3 regions of the Kitasatospora sp. NPDC041988 genome follow, and region 2 is predicted to be linked to each of the others. Evidence: riboswitches for the same ligand, from Rfam matches in the RefSeq annotation. Region 2 holds a riboswitch; each other region holds the start of a gene.

Region 1 (6,919 bases), on a different contig from region 2:
GCGGCTCCGAGCCGTAGCCTTCGCCCGGCTCCAGTCGCCAGGCCCACAGCTCCAGCGGCCCGGGCGCCTCGACACCGTTGAGCAGCGTGCCGGTACCACCGGACGGCCCGGTCCAGAGCGGGACGGCCTGGTCGCCGGGGACGATCCGGACGCCCGCGCCCTCGTCGTAGTCGAGCAGCCGGGCGATCGAGACGCCGAGCGCGTCGGCGAGCCGGACCACGGTGGCCACGCTCGGATTGGTGCGGTCCTGCTCGATCTGGACGATCATGCCCCGGCTGACGCCGGAGCGGGCAGCGAGCGCGTCGAGGGTGTGGCCGCGCTCGGCGCGCACGCGCTTGAGGTTCCGGGCGAGGGCCTGGGAGACGAGGTCGGGGTCCGGCACGCGGTCAGTCCAGTTCAATATATTGATTCGAATAGTTCACTTGAGTGGACTACGCTGCCCACTCGGCAACGAGTCCATTCGACTGTACTGCGGGGTGCATTGTGCTGTCCTACGTTCCGCCGGCCCTCCCGGCCGCCTCATGAGCGCCCTGCTCGCCCTCTCCGCCAGCCTGCTCTGGGGCCTGGCCGACTTCGGCGGCGGCGCGCTGACCCGCCGGCTGCCCGCGCTGGCCGTGGTGGTCGCCTCCCAGCTGACCGCCACCGTGCTGCTGCTCGCCGCCGTCCTGGCCACCGGCGGCTGGACGGACGCCTCCCCCGCCCTCTGGTACGCCGTCGCCGCCGGGGTGATCGGCCCGTTCGCCATGCTCGCCTTCTACCGGGCGCTCGCGCTCGGCCCGATGGGCGTGGTCTCGCCGCTCGCCACCATCGGCGTCGCCGTACCGGTCGGCGTCGGACTCGCATTGGGCGAGCGCCCCGGGCTCGGCCAGGCCGCCGGGATCGCGGTCGCCGTGGTCGGCGTCGTGCTGGCCGGCGGGCCGGAGCGCGGCGGACCGGCGGCCGCCCGGCGGGTGCTGGCTCTCACCCTTGGCGCCGCCTTCGGCTTCGGCGCGGTGATGGCCCTGATCGCGCACGCCTCCACCGGTGGCGGACTGCTGCTGGTGCTCTGCGTCCAGCGGCTCTGCAACGTCGCCGTCGGCGGCGGCGCGCTGCTGCTCAGCCTGCACCGCGACGGAGGCGAAGGCGGAGGCGGCAGCCGGCTCCTGCCCGGCCTGCGGGCGAGGCTCCCCGCGCTCACCGCGGTCGGCGTGGCCGACGTCGCCGCCAACGGCACGTACGCGCTGGCCTCGCACAGCGGCTCGGCCGCGGCGGCCGCCGTGCTGGCCTCGCTCTACCCGGTGGTCACCGCGCTGATGGCCCGCGGGGTGCTGAAGGAGCGGCTGCGCCCGGTGCAGGTGGTCGGTGCCGGGCTCGCCGTGGCCGGGACGCTGCTGCTCGCGGCGGCCTGACGGGCCGGCTGCTTCGCCGGCTGCTTTCGCCGACTACTTCACCGACTCCGACGCGGCGTCCTCCGGAGCAGCCGCCTTCACCGCCTGAGGGCTCCAGCGCTGCTCGACCCCCGCGAGCCGCCAGTAGGCGATCGCCGCCGCCCAGACCACCACGAACAGCCCGACGATCGCGTAGCCGACGTTGTCCAGCGAGATGTCCGCGATCCAGCCGCTGACCGGGTCGGTGAGGTCCAGCTTCTCGTGCAGCACCCCGACCAGCTCGATGGTGCCGATGATGAACGCCACCGCGATCGACAGTCCAGTGATGGTCAGGTTGTAGTACACCTTGCGTACCGGGTTGGAGAACGCCCATTGGTACGCGAAGTTCATGAACGTCCCGTCCAGCGTGTCGAACAGGCTCATCCCGGCCGCGAACAGCAGCGGCAGGCAGACGATCGCGTACCAGGGCAGCCCGGAGGCCGCGCCGGAGCCGGCCATCACCATCAGGGTCACCTCGGTCGCGGTGTCGAAGCCGAGGCCGAGCACCATGCCGACCGGGAACATCTGGCCGGGCCGGGTGATCGAGCGGGTCGCCCGGTTCAGCACCCGGGCCAGGAAGCCGCGCGAGTTGAGGTGCTCCTCCAGCTCCGCCTCGTCGAACTGCCCGGCCCGCATCGAGCGGAACACCTTCAGGATGCCGAACAGGGCGGCCAGGTTGAGCGCGCCGATCAGGTAGAGGAAGGCACCGGAGGCGGAGGTGCCGACCACGCCGAGCCACTGGTGGGTGACCGACTCGTCGTCCATCAGCGTGTTGGCCAGCTGCGCGCCGCCCGCCACCAGGGCGGCCATGATGACCACCATCGACGAGTGGCCGAGGGCGAACCAGAAGCCCACCGAGACCGGGCGCTTGCCGTCCGCCATCAGCTTGCGGGTGGTGTTGTCGATCACCGCGATGTGGTCGGCGTCGAAGGCGTGCCGCATCCCGAGGGTGTACGCGGTGATACCCAGGCCCACCCCGAAGACCTGGGTGCCGACCTCGTACTTCTCGGGGGCGACCAGGAATATGAGCGTCCCGAACGCCACCACGTGCATGGCCAGGATCACCCCGATCAGCCCGGCCGTGCGGACGGTGTCCTCCCGCCTCCAGCGGAAAGTGGGCAGGACGGACGGCGCCGCCGGAGCAGCGGCGGTTTCGGGCACGGTCATCTGCGGATCACGCTCCAGCACCTCGTGGAAAGTCGTTCGTGAGATGCCGTGGCCGGTCTCCTGGCTGACGGGGCTTCCGTACCCGCCTTCCCAGGCGCGCGAGGCGCCCAGTGGCGTCGTGGGTACGGACGACTCCCCCGATCACAGTGGCGAGGGCCGCTCCGGACTTGAACCCTGAGGGTCCGTCACCGGTCTTCCCGAGCACCACGGCGGGCAACACCGTAGGGGGCCGCGCAGCACCGTTGCAAGGCTGCGCACCTGCGCAGGTGTCCAGGATCACAGGCCGGGGCCTGCAAGAATGTCCGCATGCATCTCGTACCGGCCGACCGCGCGGGTCAGCGCACCATCGACGGGCACCGGGTCTGCGAGGCCATCGCCGCCATCGGCGACACCGGGCACGTCCGGTCCTGGGCCGAGCGGTTCTCACTGCTCGCCGACCCGGGGCGGCTCTCCCTGCTGCTCGCCCTGCACCGCGCCGGGCCGCTCGCCGTCAGCGACCTCGCGGTCGCCACCGGCATGCGCGACCCCGCCGTCTCCCAGGCGCTGCGGCTGCTCCGCACAGCCGGCGTGGTCACCGGGGACAAGGAGGGACGCGTGGTGCGCTACCGGCTCGTGGACGACGCCATGCGCCCCCTGCTGGACGAATGCGCCGCCGCCGAGCACCACGAGCCGGCGCCCGACACCGCCGGCGGCTCCGCGACGGACCACCACGAGCCCACCGCTGCGGCCGGCTGACTCACCTGCCGGCCCGACGGGGGCCCTGAGCCGGCATCATCCGTTCCGCGGCCGGTGTCACCCCTGCCGCACCAGCCGCTCGAAACGGCGCAGCGAGCGCCGGGCCAGCGGGTCGGTGGCGGGCCGCAGGGCCCGGGTGACCAGGCCGGCGGCGGGGAGGCGGAAGGCGCCGAGGAAGGCGAACCGGGTGCCGTCCGGCTCGGGGCGCGCCGCCATGCCGCCGAGCAGGAAGCGGCTGCGCATCAGGCACCAGCCGGGTGTCAGCTCGACGTCGAAGCGGGCCCGCAGCCGGCTGTGTCCCACCACCAGGGCCTCGGCGCGGCCGTCCGCCGGGCCCGCGGTGAGGCGGACGGTGCGGAGATCCGGCAGCCAGCGCGGCAGCCCGTCCTCCAGGTCCGCCGCGACGGCCCAGACCTGGTCGAACGGCGCGTCGATCACCGTCTCGCGGACGTCGGCGCCCGGGGTGACGGCGGCGATGACGTGCAGTCGGCGCACCGGGTCGAAGGCCGCCACCGGCCAGGGGGTCTGCGCGCTCACTGCTGCCACGCCCTTCGGAAGCTGAGTCGGGCCCGGGAGAGCCGGGACTTCACGGTGCCGGCCGCCACGCCCAGCAGGTCGGCGGTGGCCCGCTCGTCCAGGCCCTCCAGGTCGCGCAGCACCAGGACGGCCCGGTGCTCGGGGCTGAGCCGGGCGAGGACGTCCTCGATGTCGGTGGCCAGCTGCGGATCACCGGGGCGGGGCAGTTCGGAGAGGTCGGCCGGGACGCAGCGGGCGACCCGCTTCACATGCCGGACGGCCTCCCGGACGGCGATCGAGCGGACCCAGCCGAACAGCGCGGCCGGGTCCTGGAGCTGGCCCAGCTTGCGGAAGACGGCGATCAGCGCCTCCTGGGTCGCGTCGGGGCCGTCGTCCAGGGCGATCGGGCCGCAGAGCCGGCGGACGTAGGGCGTGACCAGCTCCAGCAGCTCGCTCACCGCCAGTTGGTCGCCGCGCTGGGCGGCGCGGACCAGGGCGGCGGGGTCGCTGGCGGTTCGGGTGTCGGGACCATCCACATCCGCATCAGAGGCGGCGGGAGGCCCGGACGTTCCCTCTCCCGGGCGACTTTCCGGTGTGACGCTCGCCACGGGAACGTCCGGCGGGCGGGGCCGCTCCTGCGGGTGACACACCGTCGCATCCCCTGGGGGACCACCATGAACCGCCGCCGTACCGCCGCCCTCGCCGTCGCCGCCGTGCTCGCCGCCGACGGCCTGCTGCACGTCTACTGGGCCACCGGCAGCACCTGGCCGGCGGCCGACACGGCGTCGCTCTCCCAGGCCGTGCTCAACGCCGACGTGCCGTTCACCCCGCCGGTCCTGGTCCCGCTCGCCGCGGCGCTGTTCACGGGGGCGGCCCTGGTCCTCGCCCGGGGCGGGGTACTGGACGGCCTGGCCGGCCGGCTGCCCGCGGTGGCGCTGCGCTGGGGCCCTCGCGCGGTGGCCGGCGGGATGCTCGCCCGCGGGCTGGCCGGGCTGGTCTGGGCGGCCGGGATCGGGGCCGACACCGGCTCGGTCTTCTACCCGCTCAACCTGGCGCTCTACACGCCGCTCTGCCTGGCCGGCGCGGCCGCCGCCTGGTCGGTCGCCCGCGGGCGGACGGACGGCTGACGGCTCCTGACCGGACCGGGTCGGGCGGCCGGGGACGGCTCAGGCCCGGCCGGCTCGGCCGGCTCGGCCGGCTCGGCGGCCTCAGGCCTGCTGGCAGGTCGGGCACCAGAAGAGGTTCCGGGCGGCGTGTTCCTCGGTCCGGACGTCGGTGCCGCAGACCAGGCAGGGCATCGCGGCCCGGCGGTACACGTAGACCTCGCCGCCGTGGTCGTCCACCCGGGGCGGACGGCCCATCGCCTCGGGGGTGTGCTCGGGGCGGACGGTGTCGATCCGGCCCGCGCCGACGCCCTCGTGCATCAGGGCGACGAGGTCGGCCCAGATCGCGTCCCACTCGGCGCGGGTGAGGTCACGCCCGGCCCGGTGCGGGTTGACGCCGTGCCGGAACAGCACCTCGGCACGGTAGACGTTGCCCACCCCGGCCAGCACCTTCTGGTCCATCAGCAGCGCGGCGACCGTCGTCCGGCTGCCGGATATCCGCCGCCAGGCCGGCTCCGGGTCGGCGTCGGCGCGCAGCGGGTCGGGCCCGAGCCGGTCCGCGACGGCGGCCTTCTCGGCGCCGGTGATCAGCGCGCAGGTGTTGGGGCCGCGCAGGTCGGCGTAGGCGTCGTCGTTCTCCAGGCGCAGCCGGACCAGGCCGACCGGCTCGGGCGCCGGGCCCTCGCCGAAGCCGAACCCGCCGTACAGGCCGAGGTGAATGTGTACCCAGGAGCCGCCCTCGAAGCCGAGGAAGAGGTGCTTGCCGGTGGCCTCGGCACCCGTCAGCACCTGGCCGTCGACCAGCTTGGCGCCGTCGGCGAACCGGCCCTGCGGGCTGCTGGCCCGGACGGGGCGGCCGCCGAAGGCCCTGGCGTTCTCGGCGGCGAGGCGGTGGATGATGTGGCCTTCCGGCACGGGCGTCAGCTCCCCCGGGTGGTTCGACAGGACGCGTCCATCATCGCAGCCGGCACCGACAGCCCGGCCGGGCGCGGGCCCCGGAGGCGGGTGGCTCAGCGGACCGGGATGCCCATCAGCCGCGCCAGGATCACCCGGTCCAGCTCGGCGGCGGTGGCGGCGACGTCCAGGTGCGAGTTGTCGATGATCGGCAGCCCGGAGTTGTACCAGCCGGCCATCCGCCCGTGGATCCGGGCCACCTCCTCGTCGCTGAGCCGCCGGTTGCCGCTGCGCCGGGCGTTGCGGCTGAGCACCGAGTCCAGGCTGGGCAGCAGCACGACCGGGATCATGCCGGGCCCGATGTGGCGCTTCCAGCCGCCGAGGCCGATCGCAGGGCGGTCCGGGAAGACGGCGTCGTCGATGATGCAGGAGATGCCGTTGGCGAGGTAGTTGCGGCAGGCGAAGCCACAGGTGCGGCGGGCCAGCCGGTACTGCGCCTCGGAGGCGTTGTTCCAGCCGGACTGCGGGTTGGCGAAGCCGGACTGCACCCACTCGCGGACGTCGTCCAGGCTGATGTGCGCGGTCGGCGTGGGCCGGCGCTCGGCCCAGTGCCGGGCGACGGTCGTCTTGCCGGCACCGGCGGGGCCGATCAGCAGCACGGCGAGCGGCCCGGCCGGCGCGTGCGGCTGCGGGTGCGGCGGGAGCTGGACGGGCGCGCCGGAGGGCAGCAGGAAGTGCCCGGTGGACCCGGCGGGCACGGGCGCGGGGGCCGGAGCGGCGGTACGAGCAGGGGCCGCGGGGACGACCGGTGCCGCGGGTGCCATGGGACCGGGCGGCGGCACGGGCGCGCCCGGCGGCACCGGCACCGGACCGGTCGGCGGGACGGCCGGGTGGCCACCGTACGGGGGCCGGGCCGCGGCCTGCGGTGCGACCGGCGCGGGCGGTACCGGCTGCGGGGCCACCGGGGAAGGCTGCGCCGCGACGGGCGCCGGCTGCGGAGCCGCCGAGGTCGCGGGCACGGCCTGCGAAGCGCCCGGAGCGCCCGGAGCGGTCTGGGCCGCGCCCTGCGGCACCCCGCTCGCCGGTGGCTGCGGGGCC
Region 2 (6,919 bases):
TCGCGCCCGGCCTCGCCGAGCGCGTCGCGCAGCTCCGGATCGTCCAGCAGCCGGCCGAGCGCCGCCGCCAGCGCGTCCGCGTTGCCCGGCGGGACGGCCAGACAGGTCTCGCCGTCCGGCCCGGCCACCTCGGGGATCGCCCCGCCGGTGGTGGCGACCAGCGGCGTACCGGTGGCCATCGCCTCGGCGGCGGGCAGCGAGAACCCCTCGTACAGGGACGGCACGCAGGCCACTTCGGCCGAGCGGTAGAGGTCGACCAGCTCCTGATCGGTCAGGCCGCTGCGGAACTCGATGTGCCGTTCCAGGCCGAACCGGCGCACCGCCTCGGTGACCGGCCCCTGCTCCTTCTGCGGCTTGCCGACCACGACCAGGTGCGCGTCCCGCTCGGTGCGGACCTTGGCCAGCGCCTCCACCAGGTACACCAGCCCCTTGAGCGGCACGTCCGCACTGGAGGTGGTGACGATCCGGCCGGGCACCCGCCGCACCGTCCCCGACGGGGACCAGAGCCGGGTGTCGGCGCCGATCGGCACCACCGAGACCGCGCCGGGCGCGGCGCGCAGGTGCTCGACGATCTCCCGCTTCGAGCTGCCGGAGACGGTGATGATGTGCTCCAGCCGGGCGGCCACCCGGCGCTGCATCCGGGTGAAGGCGTACCAGCGGCGCAGCGACAGCCGCCTGAGCCGGGTGGGGGCCGCGTCCAGCTCCAGCTGCCGGTCCACCGTGATCGGGTGATGGATCGTGGTGACCAGCGGGAACCCGTGCCGCCCCAGGCCGAGCAGGCCGTAGCCGAGCGTCTGGTTGTCGTGCACCACGTCGTAGCGGCCCTTGTGCAGGGCGAGGTACCGGCGGGCGCGCAGCGAGAAGGTCAGCGGCTCGGGGAAGCCGCCGGTGCGCATCGTGGCGACCTCCAGCACGTCCACCGGGCCGCGGTACTCGGCGAGGTCCGGGGTGCGGAACGGGTCGTCGGCGCGGTAGAGGTCCAGGCTGGGCAACTCGACCAGCCGGACCGAGCCGGGGCCCTCGACCTCGTCCAGTACGGGGTACGGCTGGGCGCCGATCACGTCCACGTGGTGGCCCAGCCGGGCCAGTTCACGGGAAAGGTGCCGTACGTAGACGCCCTGGCCGCCGCAGAACGGGTCGCCGCGGTACGACAGCAGGGCAATCCGCAGCGGTTGCGCGGTCATCCTCGGCCCCCATCTCTGCTGCTAGGTGTGCTGCCGGTCGGTAAAGTAGATCAGGTTTCAGTGTGGTGTGGAGTTCGCCACTGACCATGTGAACAATGAGAGACCTTGAAGATACCGGCCCGTAGCTTCTCGTCAGGAGCCAGGGCTGGTGATTCACGCCACGCCGGATCACCCGCCCGACCTGCCGGACCTGCTCCACCGGACCGGCAGGACGGACCTGCTCCGGAACCGTTCCGGACCTGCTCCGGCACTTCAGGAGCACCCCGCCAGTCTCGCGCACCGGGAGCACCCTTGCCGTCGCCCGCCGCACCACACCCTGCGCCGCCCGCCGCGGCGCACCCCGCGCCGCGCTCCGCACCGCAGCCCGCGCCGCACCCCGACGGCCCGCCGCTGACCGCCCGGCAGGCCGAACGGCGGCGGCGGATCCTGCGCTCCGCGACCGCGCTGGCGGCCCGCGGCGGGTACGACGCGGTGCAGATGCGGGAGGTCGCGGAGGGCGCGCAGGTGGCGCTCGGCACCCTCTACCGGTACTTCCCGTCGAAGGTACATCTGCTGGTCGCGGTCATGCTGGAGCAGTTGCAGAGCCTTCAGGAGCACGTCCGGCGGCACCCTCCGGCCGAGCTCGAACCGGCCCCGCGGGTCGCCGAGACACTCACCCGCGCGTTCCACGCGCTCCAGCGCGAACCACTGCTGGCGGAGGCGATGGTCCGGGCGCTCTCCTTCGCGGACCGCTCGGTCAGTACCGAGGTGGACCTCGTGAGCACCGCCACCGGCCAGCTCATCCTGGACGCGATCGGCCAGTCGGGGCCGCCCACCGACAGCCAGCGCGCCGCCGTCCGGGTGATCGAGCACACCTGGCACTCGGCCCTGGTGTCCTGGCTCTCCGGCCGCTCCTCGATCGCCGAGGTCCGCGCCGACCTGCACACCGCCGCCCGGCTGCTCACCCTGCCCTGACGTCGGCCTGCCGCCGGCCCGTCGCCGCCTCGCCGCTGCCGGTGCCGGCGCTCGCCGGTGCTCGCCGGGCCCTGTGGCGGCGCCTCGCCGGCCAAGTGGAACCTGTTCTCGCCCGGGCCGGTTCGGCAGCCCCCGTGCGGCGGCTAAAGTCGACCCGCAGGACAACTCCATCCCGCTTCTCCTCCGGGGAAAGCCGGTGCGAATCCGGCACTGACCCCGCAACCGTGAGCCCGGCGCTGGACGGCCGGGCGAGTCGGAATGCCCGGGGAGAGGCGAGCGGCCACACCGGGCACACCCGCACCCGGCACCGTCGAGGTCTACGGAACGGCCCACCCGGGCCACCACCGCTCACCGAAAGGCTCACCTCCACCATGCTCACCGCCGCCCGCCTGGGCGCCGCCGCCCTGTCCGCCGCGCTGCTCACCGGCGGCGCCGCCGCTCCGGCCCTCGCCGACAGCCCCTCGCCCAGCGCCGCCGCCGTCCCCGAAGGCCTCTACGGCAAGGGCGACCCGACGTTCGACGGGGTGTGGCGGCAGTCGCTCGCCCTCACCGCGCTGGCCGGCGCCAAGGTGACGCCCGCCGACTCCGCCGTCTCCTGGCTCACCGGCCAGCAGTGTGCGGACGGCGGCTGGCCGTCGTTCCGCGCGGACACCGCGGCCGCCTGCGCCGCCGCGACCGAGGACAGCAACGCGACCGCCGTCGCCGTCCAGGCGCTGGTCGCGCTCGGCGGGCACCAGGACGCCGTCGACAAGGGCGTCCAGTGGCTCAAGGCCAACCAGAACGCGGACGGCAGCTGGGCCTACAATCCCGGCAGCCCCGGCGACGCCGACTCCACCGGCCTCGCCGTCAACGCCCTGCTCGCCGCCAAGGTGGACCCGGCCGGCGTCGCCAAGGCCGGAAAGAACGCCTTCGACGGGCTGGCGCTCTTCCAGCTCGGCTGCGCCGCCCCCGCCGACCAGCGCGGCGCCTTCGCCTACCAGCCCAAGCCGGACGGCGCGCTCGAACCGAACGCCCTCGCCACCGGCCAGGCCTCGCTGGCCGCGGTCGGCGGAAAGCTGCCGGTCACCAACACCAACCGGACCGACGCCGCGCCCAAGGCGCTCACGTGCGCGGACGGCTCCACCGGCACGGGCGGCTCCGCGCCGACAGCCGTGCCGCGCGCCGACTCCGGCGAGGCCACGGGCGCCTACCTCACCGCACAGCTCGCGGCCGGCGGGCAGCACCTCACCCTGACCACCCCCGGCGCCGCCCCGACCCCCGACTACACCGCCACCGCCTGGGCCGCGCTCGGCCTGATCCAGGGCGGCCACCCGCAGCAGGCCACCGGCGCGGTGGACTGGCTGGCCAAGGAGGGCACCGCCTGGACCAAGGGCGGCACCGACGCCTCCGCCACCGCCACCCTGCTACTCGTCGCCCAGGCCGCCCAGCGCGACCCGGCCTCGTTCGGCGGCGACCTCGTCGCGCAGCTGACCGCCCTCGGCCCGGCGCCCAAGGCGACCGCCCCGGCCTCGGCCTCGGCTGCCGCCTCCGCGCCGGCGAAGGAGAAGAAGGACGGCGGCATCGGCCAGTGGTGGCCGATCGGCATCGGCCTGCTCATCGGCATCGGCGGCGGCGTGCTCCTGAGCATCCAGCGCAAGCGCGGCCCGAAGCTGTGACCAGCCCCGCCACCCCGACCGGCTCCGGCCCGGCCGGGCCGACTCCCGGGGCAGGCGCCGCGAGCTCGTGTTCCGGTGCGGAGCGGCGGGTTGCGGAGCGGCGAGTCCGTGATCGGCGGGTCGCGGATCACGAGGTCGCGGATCACGGGGTCACGGATCGCCAGGTCACTGATCACGAGGTCACGGATCGCCAGGTCACTGATCGCCAGGTCACGGATCGCCAGGTCGTGGACGCGCCGGTGGCGACCGGCCGGCCGACTGTCACCGGCAGGCCCGCGCCCACCACCCCGCTGCCGCCCGCCGGCCTGCCTGGCCGGCTCCCGGCAACGCTCGCCCCGACACCGGCCGCCCCGGCAACGCTCGCCCCCGCACCCGCGGCTCCCAGTCGCTGTCGGCGGGTGGCGCCCGCGCTCGTCCGGTTCGTCGCCGGGGTGGTGGCCGGGGTGCTGATCCTGTTGGTCCTCGGGGCCGCGCCGGCGCAGGCCGCCGGGTACCGGTACTGGTCGTTCTGGAAGTGGTCCGACGGCGCATGGGCCTACCAGCAGCAGGGGCCCGCCGTGTACGTGCCACCGGACGGCGGCGTGGACGGGTGGCGCTTCGCCGTCAGCCCCGACGGCGGCCGGGACGCCGCCCGCCCCGGCACCGCCCCGGACTTCGCCACCGTCTGCGGCAGCACGCCCGCGCAGCAGGGGCGTAAGCGCGTAGGTGTCGTCCTGGACTTCGGCACCGCCGCCGACGCCGCCGGCGAGACCCCGCCCGGGCCCCGCACCGCCTGCGCCGTCGTGCCCGGCAACGCCAGCTCGGCCGAGGTGCTGGCCACCGTCGCCCCGCCGCTGCGGTACGACACCAACGGGCTGCTCTGCGCCATCGCCGGCTATCCGAAGGCCGGCTGCGCCGACCAGCTCGGCGGAGCCGGCCGGCCCAACGATCAGCCCTCCGACCGTTCCTCCGCCGACGCCGCTGCCACCACCGCGCGCAACGACGGCTCGCCCGGCACCAGCGGCCCGGACCTCGGCGTGATCGCCGGCGCCGTGCTCGTCGCCGTCCTGGCCGCGGGCACCGTCTGGCAAGCGCGCCGCCGCCGCTGAACAGGCACCCGAATATGTTGACCGGTCCACATATATCGACCGGTCTATATATATCGACCGGTCTACTTATGACGACCGGTCTACAGAAAGGGCTCCCGCCCGACCAGCCGGAGTAGGAAGTCGGCCCATCCGACTTCCTACTCCAGGGCCACCCCGAGTCAGCCCCGAGTCAGCTCCAGGCCCACCCCCGCACCCCACCCGCACAACAGCCCGCCCCCGCCAGCCCCGCCCCACCCCCGCCCTCCCCGACCTGGACCTCCTCCCCCGTGACCACACCCCGCGCCGCCGGCCCGCCCCGCACCCCCCGCGCCACCCGCCGCCCGCCCGTCGGCCCCCGCCAGCTGCACCCCGGGGCCTGGTGGCTGTGGGCGCTCGGCCTGGGCGCGGCGGCCACGCGCACCACCAACCCGCTCCTCCTGCTGCTCCTCGTCGCCGTGGCCGGCTACGTGGTGGCCGCCAGGCGCGGCGATGCGCCGTGGTCGCGTTCGTACGGCGCGTTCCTCCGGCTCGGGCTGCTGGTGCTGGGCATCCGCCTGGTGTTCGCCGTGCTGCTCGGTTCGCCGGTCCCCGGGACGCATGTGCTCTTCACCCTCCCCGAGGTGCCGCTGCCCGCCTGGGCGCAGGGCGTGCGGATCGGCGGCCGGGTCACCGTCGAGGGCCTGCTCGCCGCGCTCTACGACGGGCTGCGGCTGGCCACCCTGCTGATCTGCGTCGGCGCCGCCAACGCTCTCGCCAGCCCGGCCCGTCTGCTGCGCGCGCTGCCCGGCGCGCTCTACGAGGCGGGTGTGGCCGTCGTGGTGGCGATGACCTTCGCACCGAACCTGGTCGCCGATGTCCAACGGCTGCGCGCCGCCCGTCGGCTGCGCGGGCGTGCCGACCGGGGCATCGCCGCCGTGCTGAGCGTCGGGCTTCCCGTCCTGGAGGGCGCGTTGGAGCGTTCGGTGGCGCTCGCCGCCGCCATGGACACCCGTGGCTTCGGTCGCACCGCCGACATCCCGCCGCGCCTCGCCCGCACCACCGCCGTGCTGACCCTGGCCGGCCTGCTCGGCGTCTGCCTCGCCGCGTACGGGCTGCTGACCGCCGGCGGCGCCGGCTGGGCCCTGCCCGTGCTGCTGCTCGGTCTTGCCGCCGCATCCACCGGGCTGCTGCTCGGCGGCCGGCGTTCCACCAGGAGCCGCTACCGGCCCGATCCGTGGGCGCTGCCCGAGTGGCTGACCGCGGGATCGGGCGCCGCCGTGGCCGGGTTGACGATCTGGCTCTCCGCCCAGGACCCTGCCGCCTTCGCCCCAACCGTCGTCCCGCCGACCGCCCCCACGCTGCCGCTGGCCGCCGTCGTCGCCATCCTCGTCGGCCTGGTCCCGGCGTTCGCCGCCCCGCAGCCACCACGGAGGACGGCGTGACCGCCTCACCCCAGACCCCTGCCTCACCCCAGCCCCCCGCCCAGGGCCCCGCCCCGGCCCGCACCCCGACCGGGGCCACCGCACAGCCGCCCGCCCGACCCGCCACCCCGCACCCGCCCCGGAGGGCCTCGTGATCACCTTCGAGCAGGTCTCCGTCCAGTACGCCGATGCCGGGGCCCCGGCCCTGAGCGGCGTCGACCTGACGATCCCCGAGGGCGAACTCTGCCTGCTGGTCGGCCCGTCGGGCTCCGGCAAGTCCACCCTGCTGGGCACCGTCAGCGGTCTCGTCCCGCACTTCACCGGCGGGGTGCTGCACGGCCGGGTCACCGTCGGCGGGCGCGACACCCGCGAGCACCGGCCGCGTGAACTCGCCGACCTGGTCGGCACGGTGGGCCAGGACCCGCTGGCGCACTTCGTCACCGACACGGTCGAGGACGAACTCGCCTACGGCATGGAGTCCTTGGGCCTGGCCCCGGACGTGATGCGGCGCCGGGTCGAGGAGACGCTCGACCTCCTCGGTCTCGCCGACCTCCGTGACCGCGCCCTGGGCTCCCTCTCCGGCGGCCAGCAGCAGCGCGTCGCGATCGGTTCGGTGCTCACCGTCCACCCGCGCGTGCTGGTCCTGGACGAACCCACCT
Region 3 (6,919 bases), on a different contig from region 2:
ATCTTCGCCCTGGGAGCCTTGGCGCGCTCTGGGGTGCACTCAACCGTGTGAATCGCCTTCAGCGCGCCAGTCGTGGCCGGAAGCGGCGGAGCTGGTGCGTCGGGCATGGTCACGGTAGAACCGGTAGGGAGACCAGGCCCCGCATCAACCTTGTGTGCCGCCACTCCAACTCCTCGGCGGGCACTGCGAGGCGAAGCCGAGGGTAGCGAGTAGCGATGGCCCGAAACGCGATCTCGCCCTCGGCACGAGCCAGGGGTGCCCCGAGGCACCGGTGGATTCCGTGCCCGAAGGCGAGGTGCCCCTTGGCATCCCGGTTGATGTCGAGTCGGTCCGGGTCGTAGAAACGCGCAGGGTCGCGGTTCGCGGCGCCGGGCGCGATGAGCACCGGGGAGCCCGCAGGAATCTCGGTGCCGCCGAGGCTGATGGCCTCGGTGGCGAACCGGAAGGTGGCCATGCTCACCGGGGAGTCGAGCCGGAGAAGCTCGTCCACGGCCGCGTCGACCAGGTCAGGCTCGCCTCGCAGGCGGTGCAACGAATCCGGTGCCTGTAGCAGGGCCAGGAGACCGTTGCCGATCAAGTTGGTGGTGGTCTCGTGCCCGGCCACGAGAAGGAGCACCGCCAAGGAGACGAGTTCGTTCTCGCTGAGCCGGTCCTCGCCGTCGCGGGCACGGATCAAGTCAGTGAGCAGGCTGTCGTCGGGGGTGCGGCGCTTCGTTTCGATGAGGTCAGCCAGGTAGCCGGCGACGGCGTGCGAGGCGGAGTCGATCCGTTCGGGCTGTCCGGCCGCGAAGAGTTCGTTGGACCATGTGCGCACCGCCGCGCGGTCGGCGTCGGGAACTCCGAGGAGTTGGCAGATGACGGTGACCGGCAGCGGGACGGCGAGGCTCGCGATGGCGTCGGTCTGCTCGCCGGGCGCCCACGCGTCGAGCAGCTCGTCCGTCACGCTGGCGATGTGAGGGCGGAGCCGAGCGACGGCGCCTGGCGTGAACGCCTTCGTCACCAGGCTCCGCAGCCGTGTGTGTTGAGGTGGATCGGTGGCCAGCATGCTCTGGGACACGGCGGGGTGCAGGTTGCGTCCCGTGTCCTTGCCGGCGAAGAAGGCCGCCGTGTCCTTGGACAGCCGCGGGTCGGTGAAGGCAGCTCTGGCTTCGGCGTAGCCGGTGACGAGGTAGCTCGACCGCCCTCCTCCGCTGGGCACGTTCCGGACCGGCGAGGTGCTTCGGAGTGCCGCGAGGGTGGGGTACGGGTTTCGGAAGAAGCCTTGGTCCTGAAGTGGGTTGCTCATTCTCGTCCCTGTGCCGTCTCGAGCATCGGTGCCTCGCGCGAGGCCGTCCGGACGATGCCGCTTTCGGCGTACGCCCGTGCCACCGAGCGTAGCCAGTTGGTCTTGGCCCGGAGGTTCCCGCGCGGGCGGCGGTTCCGGGGCCGGCGTGCCGGCGCCGATCAACCGGGGCGTGTGGGTGGGCTGGGCACCCAGGTCGCCTGCAGTGGCGGCGTGCCTTCCACTCGGGCGCGCCCGTTCCCGGACGGGGCCGGGGTGGTCCTGCGGCGGCTCCGGGATTGGTTGGGAAACTTTCCTAACCACATCTCTTGACCGTGTTCCCTCATCCCGGGATTCTGTACGTCACCCAGTTCACTCCTCCCCGGGGAAGGCACGGTAGCGCCATGAACAGGCCCTCGCGCAGAACAGTCCTCGGCGCCGCCCTCACCGCCGTCGCCACCGCCGGACTGCCGCGCACCACCGCCTCGGCCGCCACCCTGGCCGTGGCGAGCTGGCAGCAGCGCTGGGCACCGTCGGCCGCCACCGTCGGCCTCGCCGCCTTCGAGACGATCGAGGACGACCGCGCCGACTCCCATCCGGCCGGTCATCCGCACATCCGGGTCGAGAACGACACCTACCGCTGGACCATGCACACGGTGGACCGGGACAGCTCCACCGACCGGCAGCGCCACGAGGTCACCGGCATGCGCAGCCCCGCGGGCGGGGCCTACCTGCAGTGGCTGCCCGGCCAGACCTGGCGGACCACCTACTCGATGTACATCCCCTCCTCCTTGAAGGCGACCACGACCTTCACCCACATCATGCAGATGAAGCAGCCCGGCAACGGCACCTCGCCAATCGTCGTGCAGTCCCTGCGCCGGGTGGGCGGCGCGCAGACCATCGAACTCCAACTCCCCGTCAGCGGAGTCCTGGTGGGCCGTACCAGCCTGGACCAGCTGCACGACCGCTGGGTGGACGTCGACTTCCAGATCAAGGTGGGGGACGGCAGTTCGGGGTCGGTCCGGTGGATCCTGCGCAGCGCGGGCGCCACCGTGGTCGACGTCACCAGGACCGGCGTCGACACCTTCCTCGCGGACCGAGTGCGGCCCAAGTGGGGCATCTACCGCTCGCTCGGCGACACCTCCGGCTCCCTCCAGGACTGCTACCTGCTGACCACCGCGATGCGCGGCTACCAGCTGGTCTCCGGCGGCTCCGGCGTCTACCAGGCGGAGGAGGCACGGATCTCGCAGGGCACCATCGAGGCCGACCACGCCGGGTACGGCGGCACCGGATTCGTCAACCTGGCTAACTCCGCCGGGAGTTACGCCGAGTGGACGGTTCAGGCGGGAGCCGCGTCCGGGGCCACCCTCGACCTGAGGTACGCCAACGGCACCACCGTCGACCGGCCGATGGACATCACCGTCAACGGCACCCGGATCGCCGCCGGGCGCCCCTTCCCGCCCACCGCGGGCTGGGACAGCTGGGCGACCAGCTCGCTCCCGGTCCCGCTGAAGGCCGGAGCCAACGCCATCCGGGTCACCTCGACCACCGCCGACGGCGGCCCCAACCTCGACCGGATCACCATCCGCTGACACTCGGGGCCACCGCCCTGTGGGGGCGGCGCCCGCCTGGCTTACAGTGGCGCGACCGTGCGGGATTCGCACCGGACTTCCGTCATGCCGTCCTCGTCATATCGAGCAGACGGTATCGGCAGCCGGCGGTTGCGCCAGGAGCGTGCGGGCGGCGCGGATCCGCCGGTCTGTCCCGGGGTGCACGCCCCGGCGCCGCGTGCGTGGACCGATCGGCGGATTCCACGGGACAGTCGGAGAGGCAGAGGAGGAGCGGCGTGGCGGTGCGGGTGACGTTGATCTCGGCGGCGATGAGCGAGGCGATGCGGCAGGCGCGCTTCGACGACGACAGCCCGCTCGACCCGGCGGGGCTGCGGCAGGCGCGGGAAGCCGCCGGCGACATCCGGGCCACCGGTCAGGTGCTCGTCTCCCCGTCGGTCCGGTGCCGCGAGACCGCCGAGGCCCTCGGCCTCCCCGCCTCGGCCCGGTCCGCTCCCGGCGGGCGCGAGATGGGCCGCTGGAGAGGCCGCAGGCTTGACGAGGTGGCCGCGGCCGAGCCCGGGGCGGTCGCCCGGTGGCTGGCCGATCCGGAGTTCGCCCCGGAGGGCGGGGAGAGCCTGCTCGATGTCCTCGCGCGGGTCGGTACCTGGCTCGACGCCCTTGCCCCGGAGGCGGGAGGGGTGGTCGTGGTCACGGAACCGGACGTCGTTCGGGCCGCCGTCCAGCACGCGCTCGGCGCGCCGGCCTCGGCGTTCTGGCGGCTCGATGTGGAGCCGCTCTCCGTCACGGACCTGAGCGGACGTGCCGGCCGGTGGAACGTGCGCTGCGGGCGCCTCGCGTGAGTGGGCCCGGGTTGACGTGTTCGTACGCGGTGGGGCAGGGTCGCGCACGAAATGTAAGCATCCGAGACCACGGTGCGCAGGAACCCGGTGTGATTCCGGGGCGGTCCCGCCACTGTGACCGGGGAGCGACCCCCTGCAGGTGACGATCACGGCCTTGTGGCCGGAAGGTCGGGGCGAGCGTCGATCCGGGAGTCAGGACACTGACCCGTGGTTTCTCCGACGGTTGGGGCGCGGAACCCCACGAGGAGGTTGGGCGATGTCACCGGTAACGGCTGCCGTCGATGTCGTGGTCTGCCGGGGCTGCTGCTGCGGCACTGCCAGGAAGCGGCCCGGCACCGATCACGAGGGTCAACTGGCCGTGCTCGCCGAGGCGGTGGCGGCCCTGCCGGCCGCGCGCCTGGTCGTCACGGACTGCCTGGGCCCCTGCGAGCAGGCCAACGTGGTGGTGGTCCGCCCGCACGGGCGGCACGAGGACGGTCGGCGCGCCCGGCCGGTCTGGTTCGGGAACGTGACCGACGCCACGGGAACGGCCGAACTCTGCGCATGGATAGGGGAGATCGGCCGCGCCGCCGGGCAGGCGCCGCCGGAGGGCCCGCTTCCCCCGCTGCTGGACTCGCTGCGCATTCCCGCACCGGGGCCGGAACGTGTGAGGGACACGGCGCGGCGAGCCGGCCCGTCGGAGGCCTGACCGTCGAAGGCCTGACCGTCGAAGGCCTGACCGTCGAGGTCGACGCCGAGGCCGGGTAGGGGCCGGGCAGGGGCGGGCGCGCAGCGGCGCGCAGCGGCGCGCAGCCCCACCGGAGGGTGGCCCGCTCGGGTGTCCTTGGGGTCTGCGGGATCAGCTTATGTGGAGAGCAGGGCGCCGGTCCGTTATTTCAGTTTATTAGTTGCTCTCCCGTCCCTGAGGTCTCCGCACCGCCCTCGACCTGGGGACTTCCTCGGGGAGCTGATGCCTGCTCAGGTCAGGGCGCCTGGATCTATTGACACGATCACCACACCTTCATCACTCTTGGTCCATCGCCAAGCTGGCATGGATGGCTCCCAGTGGGTCATTCATCTCAGCTGATGGCACTGTTGATGACCCATCACCGAAGGAGGTGTGTGCGATGAAGAAGATCGTCGTCCGCAAGGCCGGCCCGGTTCGCCTGACCAGCGCGGCCCGTGCGCTGTACCTGCCGTGGTCCTGCGCCGTGCAGAACTGAACCGATCCCCCCGGGTAAAGGGGGAACACGGTGCCGGCCGGCCACTACGTCCGGCCGGCACCGCTCCACCCCGCCCCCTCCGCCTACCTCCCGCAGGAGGATCCGTGCACTCCTCCACGGACAGCAACTCCACCGCCCCGGGCATCGACCTGGACCGGCCGATACCGCTCCGTGAGCTCGTGTACCTCCCCGAGGCCGACGAGGTCACCATCGGCAGCCCGGAGACCGACACCTACGCCGTCTTCCCCGCCGACGGTGCCGAGTTGGTCCGGATGCTGGCCGAGGGCCTCACGCCCCGCGAGACCGCCGGACGCTACGAGGCCGTGCACGGTGAGAGCGTCGACATCGCCGACCTGGTCGAGGCGCTCGTCGACCTCGACCTCGTCCGCCCCGCCGGCGACGACACACCGGCGGGACCTGCCACGCCGGTGCGCTGGCAGCGTCTGGGGCAGCTGGTGTTCAGCCGACCGGCCCTCGTGGGCTACGCACTGGTGACGGCCCTCGCCGTGACCGAGATGGTCCGGGTGCCCGAGCTGGTCCCGCGCGTCGACAACCTGTTCTTCAGCTCGTCCTACACCCTCGTCGTGCTGATGCTGTTCGTCGGCCAGGTGCCGCTGCTCGCCCTGCACGAGGCCTTCCACGCCCTGGCCGGCCGCCGGCTCGGCCTGCGCTCGCGGCTCTCCATCGGCCGCCGCCTGGTCTACCTGGTGCTGGAGACCTCCCTCGACGGGCTGGTCAGCGTGCCGCGCCGGAAGCGCTATCTGCCCATCATGGCCGGCATGCTGGCCGATGCCCTGGCGATCGCCCTGCTCACCCTGGTCGCCGACGTGACCCGCGACGCCAACGGGGTGGTCGCGTCGCTCTGTCTCGCGATGGCCTACGCCACGGCACTACGCCTCGCCTGGCAGGGGTTCTTCTACCTGCGGACCGACATCTACGTCCTGCTCAGTACCGTCCTGGGCTGCGTGAACCTCCATGCCGCCGCAACCGACGTGCTGCGCAACGCCGTTCGGCGGGTCGTCGGCCGGCCGCCGCTGGACCTCTCCGCCCACCACCCGGTCGACCGGAGGGTGGCGCGCTGGTACGCCTGGCTGATGCTGGTGGGCTACGTGTTCACCCTCACGATGTTCGCCGGGGTCGTCGTACCGACGGCGTACCGCATGCTGCACGACATGTGGCTGCGCCTGACCGGACAGGCCGACCTCGCCGGCCGCCTCGACTCGCTCGCCCTCATGCTGCTCAGCCTCGCGCAGACCGCCGCCGTCGTCGTGCTCGCCGCCCGCGAGCGGCGCGCCGCCCGGTCGGCCTGAGCCCCGAACCCTCCCTTCGCCCCTGCGCCACCGCACGAAAGGCAGCTGTGTCATGGCCGAGCACCGCCACCACTGGGTCCGCGCCGCCGGGCGTCCCGCCCGCGTCGACGCCCGCGAGCGGCTCGACCTGCCGCCCGTGCTCGCCGCGGTGAACGCCGACCGCCGGCTGCGCGGGCCCTACACCGCCGTCGGCTCGATCCTGCGGGCGATCGTCCCGGACGCGCTCGCCCGCTGCCCCGAGGCCGTCACCGGGCACGACATCGAAATCCTCTCCACCACGCCGGAACTGCGTGACCTGGTGCCCGCCACCCGCGAGACGCTGACCTCCCTGGCGGTGCCCAAGGAGCGCACCCGCTTCTACTCCGCGCTGCGCACCCTGCGGATCGCCCACGGCCTGGTCGAGTTCCTGGAGGCGTACCTGCGCGCGGCCGGTCCGGCCCCGCGCACACTGATCGTCGACGACGCCCACCGGGCCGACCCCACCGACGCCGAGTTCCTCGCCGTCCTGCTGCGGCGCATCGATCCCGCGCTGCTCACCGTGGTCGTCACCACCGGCAGCGAGCCGCCGGAGCGCCCGGCCGGCATCGGAAGCGAGGACCTTCCGACCGCCCTCGCCACCTGGTGCACGGTGCTCGACCTGTCGGACCGGGGCGGCCGGCCGGACGAGGGCCGGTCGGCGGAGGGCCACTCCCGGACCCCGGCCGACGCCGCGCTCGGCCGCAGCTACATCGCCGGC

The links. A riboswitch is a leader RNA that binds a small molecule or an ion and turns the genes downstream of it on or off. The one in region 2 is predicted to bind cobalamin.
Region 1: it holds a riboswitch for cobalamin, as region 2 does, so the genes downstream of both, nicT (Nickel transporter NicT) here and ACZ6NC_RS02975 (prenyltransferase/squalene oxidase repeat-containing protein) in region 2, are expected to answer to the same signal.
Region 3: it holds a riboswitch for cobalamin, as region 2 does, so the genes downstream of both, ACZ6NC_RS06740 ((2Fe-2S) ferredoxin domain-containing protein) here and ACZ6NC_RS02975 (prenyltransferase/squalene oxidase repeat-containing protein) in region 2, are expected to answer to the same signal.

The regions. Positions count from the first base shown of each region.
Region 1 covers NZ_JBVJCO010000010.1:47,046-53,964, forward strand. The annotation lists gene ACZ6NC_RS12700 (helix-turn-helix domain-containing protein) at 1-382, opposite strand, end outside; gene ACZ6NC_RS12705 (EamA family transporter) at 522-1,388, shown strand; gene nicT (Nickel transporter NicT) at 1,422-2,573, opposite strand; cobalamin riboswitch at 2,607-2,797, opposite strand; partial or broken gene ACZ6NC_RS12715 (ArsR/SmtB family transcription factor) at 2,880-3,221, shown strand; gene ACZ6NC_RS12720 (SRPBCC family protein) at 3,366-3,845, opposite strand; gene ACZ6NC_RS12725 (RNA polymerase sigma factor) at 3,842-4,360, opposite strand; gene ACZ6NC_RS12730 (DUF3995 domain-containing protein) at 4,499-4,951, shown strand; gene ACZ6NC_RS12735 (Fpg/Nei family DNA glycosylase) at 5,033-5,842, opposite strand; gene ACZ6NC_RS12740 (AAA family ATPase) at 5,938-6,783, opposite strand.
Region 2 covers NZ_JBVJCO010000002.1:3,801-10,719, reverse strand. The annotation lists gene ACZ6NC_RS02985 (glycosyltransferase family 4 protein) at 1-1,184, opposite strand, end outside; gene ACZ6NC_RS02980 (TetR family transcriptional regulator) at 1,476-2,138, shown strand; cobalamin riboswitch at 2,302-2,422, shown strand; gene ACZ6NC_RS02975 (prenyltransferase/squalene oxidase repeat-containing protein) at 2,510-3,793, shown strand; gene ACZ6NC_RS02970 (SCO2322 family protein) at 4,192-4,881, shown strand; gene ACZ6NC_RS02965 (CbiQ family ECF transporter T component) at 5,148-6,281, shown strand; gene ACZ6NC_RS02960 (ABC transporter ATP-binding protein) at 6,412-6,919, shown strand, end outside.
Region 3 covers NZ_JBVJCO010000004.1:153,757-160,675, forward strand. The annotation lists gene ACZ6NC_RS06720 (cytochrome P450 family protein) at 110-1,285, opposite strand; partial or broken gene ACZ6NC_RS06725 (Tat pathway signal sequence domain protein) at 1,666-2,463, shown strand; gene ACZ6NC_RS06730 (carbohydrate-binding protein) at 2,443-2,853, shown strand; gene ACZ6NC_RS06735 (histidine phosphatase family protein) at 3,108-3,671, shown strand; cobalamin riboswitch at 3,725-3,895, shown strand; gene ACZ6NC_RS06740 ((2Fe-2S) ferredoxin domain-containing protein) at 3,928-4,359, shown strand; gene ACZ6NC_RS06745 (hypothetical protein) at 4,978-6,183, shown strand; gene ACZ6NC_RS06750 (tetratricopeptide repeat protein) at 6,236-6,919, shown strand, end outside.